Linked DNA regions of Lichenibacterium dinghuense. The protein of the gene in region 2 interacts with the protein of the main gene of each other region in a pairwise test. Links are inferred from orthologs where the notes say so. Each region holds a gene or a part of one and is shown on either strand. Other genes may lie near its edges.

The links.
Region 1: the proteins of L7N97_RS03285 (region 2) and L7N97_RS19955 interact in binary tests that used the Escherichia coli proteins (3 or more experiments, as listed by UniProt). The link is inferred for Lichenibacterium dinghuense from one-to-one orthologs.

What each region holds. Positions count from the first base shown.
Region 1 is NZ_JAJLMN010000001.1:4,198,829-4,201,960, reverse strand. What follows is about bases 304-3,132. They hold L7N97_RS19955 (sulfurtransferase TusA family protein), read left to right. Parts: upstream 304-1,497; coding sequence 1,498-1,767; downstream 1,768-3,132. Other genes in these bases: infA (translation initiation factor IF-1), read right to left, coding at 3,010-3,132; L7N97_RS19940 (Maf-like protein), read right to left, coding at 2,352-2,999; L7N97_RS19945 (DNA gyrase inhibitor YacG), read right to left, coding at 2,149-2,355; L7N97_RS19950 (hypothetical protein), read left to right, coding at 1,852-2,115; L7N97_RS29870 (hypothetical protein), read right to left, coding at 1,160-1,288. Also shown: L7N97_RS19975 (hypothetical protein), read right to left, coding at 1-297. UniProt on the Escherichia coli protein: Sulfur carrier protein involved in sulfur trafficking in the cell. Part of a sulfur-relay system required for 2-thiolation during synthesis of 2-thiouridine of the modified wobble base 5-methylaminomethyl-2-thiouridine (mnm(5)s(2)U) in tRNA.
Region 2 is NZ_JAJLMN010000001.1:692,398-695,740, forward strand. What follows is about bases 1-2,814. They hold L7N97_RS03285 (cysteine desulfurase family protein), read right to left. Parts: upstream 2,114-2,814; coding sequence 887-2,113; downstream 1-886. Other genes in these bases: sufB (Fe-S cluster assembly protein SufB), read right to left, coding at 1-809; L7N97_RS03290 (alpha/beta hydrolase), read left to right, coding at 2,345-2,814. In the rest of the region: more of L7N97_RS03290, read left to right, coding at 2,815-3,025; L7N97_RS03295 (hypothetical protein), read left to right, coding at 3,055-3,343. UniProt on the Escherichia coli protein: Master enzyme that delivers sulfur to a number of partners involved in Fe-S cluster assembly, tRNA modification or cofactor biosynthesis. Catalyzes the removal of elemental sulfur from cysteine to produce alanine.

The sequences.
Region 1 (3,132 bases), 3.5 Mb from region 2 along the record:
GCATCGCAGATCCCCGCCGCACAACTCCGCCAGCTTGAGCATGCGCTGTTGTCGCCGTCCGTGCTCGTCGTCCCAAGCGATCTCCGTCCAGATGATGGCCTTGAGGTCGCTTAAATCGTGCTCGTCAACGTTCGCCAGCATGACGACGGGCGGCATGATCGACATCTGCACGTCGCCCCCTGCCCCGCGCTGAACGACGTTGGGCCGCGGCTCGAACTGCAAGAAGTCGCACCGGACGTCGAGCGTCCGGACCGGATCGCCGATGCACCGACTCGTGAAAAAGACAGTTCGTCCCATGCTTGCGTCCTCCAGCCATGAGGATCGCACGATCGGAAGCAGTTTCGAAAGCGCCCCGACGGAGCCGGACGGGGCGCCCCCAGTTTCCGCTCAACTTGAGCAGAAATCCTCAGGCTGCAATCCGGCTCTCCGAATGCCCGCCGCGCCAGCGCCGCCACCAGCCTGAGTAGCACCACCGCCTGCGCGCTGGGCTCCCCTGCGCGGCCCGCTTGGTCCTCGGCGTGGGCCAGCACGGCGGCCACGTCGTCGGGCGACGACATGCCGTCCAGCGCTGCGGCGAAGGCCTCGGCGGCGCCGTGCTCCTCATCAGCGGCCGCGTCGCAGGCCGGCGCGGCGTCGGCGCGGCGTGAGGCCGCCGCGTACCGCTGGATGGCCCGTGCGAGGTCGAACGAGACGACGGATGTCATGCGAGCACCCCGCCGCATACGCGCTCGGCGTCCTCGGCCAGCGACTGCGCCAGGGCGGCGCTCTCCAGCACGTCGTAGCTGAGCGAGTCGAGGTAGCCCTTCGCCTTGGCCTTCACGCCGGCGAGGCCGACGGCCGGCACGTCGACCATGCACAGCATCAGCTGCTCGGCGTGCCGCAGCCGCCTGTTCTGGTCGTCCTCGTCGTCCACTGGCTCTAGCGCGTAGGCGACGCCGTCGAGCCGAAGCGCGGCGAGTTGCGTCGGCAGATCGACCGCCTGGTAGATGCCATTGCGGCTTGCGACGTCGCCGCGTCTGAGGTGGGCCGTCACTTGGCGAAACTGGAAGCGGAGAATGGCTCCTTGGCGCGCCGGCTCGAAGCGATGGAGACTCCGGACGCAGTCACGCTGCACCCGCGTACCATCGAGAGCTATATAGCGGAGGTCGACACGCTCGCATCAACCCTGGCGGCCGGGAAGAACGCGGAAGCAGTCGGGATCGTGCAAGAAGCGGTCGACCACATCAAGGTCTATCGGCGCCGCAAGAACGGTCCGGTCGAGTTCGACATCGCTGAAACTGTAGAGCACCTACTATTCCCGCAGATGGGTTTAGTGGTGCCCGAGGGCGGATTCGAACCACCGACACTGCGATTTTCAGTCGCATGCTCTACCAACTGAGCTACTCGGGCGTCTCGGGGCCCGTCCGGGCCGCGACTGAGGGGCTTATACGGACGGCGCCCGGGCTTGTCCAGGCCCTTTCGACGGCCCTGTGGACGAGGCATGGTCGGAGCGACGGCGTGAGGACGGGCGGGGCGCGGGCGATGGCGGACGGCGACGGGGTGGAGACCGGAGAGACGCTCGACCTGCGCGGCCTGAAGTGCCCCCTCCCCGTCCTGCGGACCCGCCGGGCGCTGCTCGGCCTGCGTCCCGGCCAGTTGCTCGTGGTGCGCTGCACAGACCCCCTGGCGGGGCTGGACATCCCCAACCTCGTGCGGGAAACCGGCGACACCCTGCTCGACGCGACGCGGGACGCGCGCGTCTCGCAGTTCACGATCCGTAAAGCCTGACGACGGCGGACGACCTCGCCGCCGCCGGATCAAATCGGCACAGCCCGCGTTGACGCCGAACAGAAACAAAAAGGCATCGAAGCGGTGAAACTGACAGCCTACGCAGTCCTCATCTGCGCGATGGCGGCCCCTTCGGCCGCTTTCGCCCAGCAACATGCCGGCAGCGCCGAGGATCAACTGGCCTGCACGCCCGACGTCTACCGCCTCTGCGCGAGCAACATCCCGGACGAGGACGCCATCACGGCGTGCCTGCGCCAGCACAAGCCGCAGCTCAGCGCCGGCTGCAAGGCCGTGTTCTCCCGGCCCGACACGGCCGCGGCCCCGAAGAAGAACGACGACGACGATTGAGCGCCGCACGGGCGCCGGCGGGGCGGCCCCGGCTCACTCCGGGTCGGGGCTGTCGCGCATGTCCTCGTCGATCTCGACGGGCACGCGGTAGCCCTCGCCGAGCCAGCGGTGCAGGTCGACGTCGGCGCAGCGCTTCGAGCAGAAGGGCTTGAACTCGGGCGTCGCCGCGCGCCCGCAGATGGGGCAGCGGCGCTTGGCGGCCGGCGGCGCGCCGCCGTTGTCGTTCGCGGCGCCGCTCACCGCGGGCCCGCCCAGGCGGCGTGGACGGGGAACCCCTCGCCGGCGAGCAGCGACACGGTCTCGTAGAGCGGCAGCCCCACGACCCCCGTGTAGGAGCCGACGAGCTTGACCACGAAGCTCGACGCAAAGCCCTGCACGGCGTAGCCGCCAGCCTTGCCGTTCCATTCGCCGCTGTCGAGGTAGGCGCCCATCTCGGCTCCCGACAGCCGCTTGAAGCGCACGCGCGTTTCCACGAGGCGGTGGCGCCGGCCGCCGCGGGGCGTGAGCAGCGTGACGCCGGTGTGGACGCGATGGGCGCGCCCCGACAGGAGGCGCAGGCAGCCCTCGGCCTCGTCGCGGGTCTCGCATTTCGGCAGGATGCGGCGGCCGACGCTCACGACCGTGTCGGCGGCGAGGACGAAGGCGCCTCCGAGGTCGCCGCGCGCTTCGGCGGCCGCGGCCGCGGCCTCCGCCTTGCCGGCTGCGAGGCGCGCCGCGAGCACGCGGGGCAGCTCGGAGCGCTCGGGCGTCTCGTCGATGTCGGCGGGGAGCAGCGCTTGGGGCTCGACGCCGACCTGCTGGAGCAGCGCCAGGCGGCGGGGCGACGCGGAAGCGAGGATCAGCCGCGGCGGCGCCGGGTCGCGTTCCCGTGCGAAGCCGATCACCGGCCCGGCCTCACTTGAACCGGTACGTGATTCGGCCCTTGGTGAGGTCGTAGGGGGTCATCTCGACGAGAACGCGGTCGCCCGTCAGCACGCGGATCCGGTTCTTGCGCATCTTGCCGGCCGTGTGGGCGGT
Region 2 (3,343 bases):
TCCTCCAGGGCGACGAGCTCGACGACCGCGGCGTGGAGCTGGTTCTCGTCGCGCATCGGGGCCGTGCAGCCTTCGAGGTAGCTGACGTAGGAGCCCTTGTCGGCGATGATCAGCGTGCGCTCGAACTGGCCGGTCTTGGTGTCGTTGATGCGGAAATAGGTCGACAGTTCCATCGGGCAGCGCACGCCCGGCGGGATGTAGACGAAAGACCCGTCGGAGAAGACGGCGGAGTTCAGCGTGGCGAAGTAGTTGTCGGTCACCGGCACGACGGTGCCGAGGTACTTCTTCACCAGCTCGGGGTGGGTGTGCACCGCTTCCGAGATCGGGCAGAAGATCACGCCCGCCTTGGCGAGCTCGGCCTTGAAGGTCGTGGCGACCGAGACCGAGTCGAACACCGCGTCGACGGCGACGCGCGAGGACGGCTCGACGCCGGCCAGGATCTCCTGCTCGCGCAGCGGGATGCCGAGCTTCTCGTAGGTGCGCAGCAGCTCGGGGTCGACCTCGTCCAGCGACTTCGGGCCGGCCGTGCCCTTCGGGGCCGAGAAGTAGTGCAGGTCCTGGTAGTCGATCGGCGGGTGCTTGACGCGCGACCAGTCGGGCGACTCCATCGTGGTCCAGCGGCGGTAGGCGTCCAGGCGCCATTCGGTCAACCAGGCCGGCTCGTCCTTCTTGGCGGAGATGAAGCGGACGATGTCCTCGTTCAGGCCCTTCGGCGCGCGCTCGGCGTCGATCTCCGTCACAAAGCCGTACTTGTATTCGCTGACGTCGATGGCCTTGACCTGATCGACGGTGTCCTGAACTGCCGGCATCTCAACACTCCCGGACCGGCCGCGCGAACGCCCCGGTCTCTCTTCCGTCCGTCGGCCCCTGCGGGCCCCGCTGAAACCTATATAGTCGCGCCGCGGTGCAGCGCCGCCCCCAGTGCGTCGAGTCGCGCCGGCGGCATGCCATCCATGCGCGACCGGCCGCCGGCCCGCATGCGCGCCAGCGCCCCGCGGAGCACCGATGCGGCACGGTCGGCGTCGGCCGCGACCGAACTCCACCCGAGACTTACCCTGATCGCGCCAGAAGTGAAACTGGCTTTCACTTTCATGGCTTCCAGGACGTGCGACCTTCCGACCATCCCGGACGCGCAGGCGGAGCCGGACGACACCGCCACGCCGCCGAGGTCGAAGGCCATGAGCAGGCGCTCGGCTGCGACGCCCGGCACCGCGAACGCGCAGGTGTTGGGCAGGCGCCGAGCTTCGCGCCCGAAGATCACCGCGTCCGGCGCCGCGTCGAGCAGCGCCGCCTCGAAGCGGTCGCGCAGCGCCGCGAGGCCGGGCACGAGGCCGGCCGCGGCGGCCGCCCCGAAGCCCGCGATGGCGGGCACGTTCTCGGTGCCCGAGCGCAGCCCGCGCTCCTGGCCGCCGCCGCGCAGCACGGCCGGGCCGGGCGCGACGCGGCCGGAGGCCGCCACCAGCGCGCCAGCGCCGGCGAGCCCGCCGAGCTTGTGGGCCGACAGGACGACGAGGTCGGCGCCGAGCGCGCCGCAGTCGATCCGCCCCGCCGCCTGCACGGCGTCGCAGACCAGCGCGCCGCCGCGATCCCCGACGAAGCCCGCGATGGCGCGGACGGGCTGGAGCACGCCCGTCTCGTTGTTGGCGGCCTGAACGGCCACCATGGCCCGGCCGCCGGCGGCCCGCACCGCGTCGAGGGCCTCTCCCAGCATGGAGAGGTCGAGCAGGCCGTCTCCGTCTACCGGCAGCACCGTCACGGCCTCGGCGGGGAACCGGTGGCCGCGCAGCACGGCGGCGTGCTCGGTGGCGGACACGAGGAGCCGGTCGAAGCCGGGCCGGCCGTCGCAGGCGGCGTCCGGCGACAGGGCGAGGTTGGCGGCCTCGGTCGCGCCGGAGGTGAAGACGACGCCCTCGGGCTCCGCGCCGACCAGGGCCGCCACGGCGGCCCGCGCCCCGTCCAGGGTCGCGCGGGCGCGGCGCCCCTCGGCGTGCACGGAGGACGGGTTGGCCGCGGCCTCCAGAACGGCCAGGGCCGCGGCGCGGGCCTCGGGGCGCAGCGGAGCCGTCGCGTTGTGGTCGAGGTAGACGCGCGGGCGGACGGGCTGGCCGGTCACGGATGATCCACTCAAAAGTCTTGCAGTCGCGAGGGGCGGGCGTGCTAAGAGGCCGTCTGCCCCTCGCTCGGTCCTGCGAGCGGCGGCCGGCGCCAACTTGGAATGGTTCTACCCTGTTAGAATCGTTCTAACGGGGTTACGGCCTCCGGCAACCCGAGTCAAGCGAGCCCCGCCTGCCGCCCCTCGCGCGCCGCGCCGAGCCGGCGCGGCCCCGGAATGCCTGGAGACCCCATGCCTGAAGTCATCTTCGCCGGCCCCGCCGGCCGCCTCGAAGGCCGGTTCCACCCGGCCAAGACGCGCGGCGCCCCGATCGCGATCGTGCTGCACCCGCACCCGCAGTTCGGCGGCACGATGAACAACCAGATCGTCTACAACCTGTACTACGCTTTCGCCGAGCGCGGGTTCTCGGTGCTGCGCTTCAACTTCCGCGGCGTCGGCCGCTCCCAGGGCCACTTCGACCACGGCGCCGGCGAGCTGTCGGACGCGGCCGCGGCGCTCGACTGGGCCCAGGCGGTGAGCCCCGACGCCCGCGCCTGCTGGATCGCCGGCTTCTCCTTCGGCGCCTGGATCGGCATGCAGCTCCTGATGCGCCGTCCCGAGATCGAGGGCTTCATCTCCATCGCCCCGCCGGCGACGCTCTACGACTTCTCGTTCCTGGCGCCCTGCCCCTCGTCGGGCCTGTTCGTCCACGGCGACAAGGACCGCGTGGCGCCGCTGAAGGAGGTGCAGACGCTGATCGAGAAGCTGAAGACGCAGAAGGGCATCCTGATCGAGCACGCCGTGATCCCGGAAGCCAACCACTTCTTCGAGAACTGCGTCGACAACCTCATCGGCGAGGTCAGCGCCTACCTCGACAAGCGCCTCGACAACCCGGCCCGCATCGCGATCCCCGCGCGCAGCGCGGGCGGCTGATCGCCCGCCCGACCGGGGGACCGCCCGCCATGCCCCTCCGCCGCGCCGCGCTCGCCCTGCTCGCCGCCTGCGCCCTCGGCGGCGGCGCGGCCGCGGCGGAGGACGGCGCCCGCTCGGGCTCCGGCGCCCTGGCGCTGGCGGCCCGGGTCGGGATCGAGGACGCGGCCCTGCCCGCCTCCGACCGCAGGACCCTCGCCGCCCTGCTCGACGGCGACGCGCAGGCGGCCGCCTCGGCCCCGCCCATCACGGTCGCGGCGAGCTCCGTCCGGTGCCGCAGCAGCGACGTGGACCTCGCGCTCCACGCCTGCGAGATCGTCG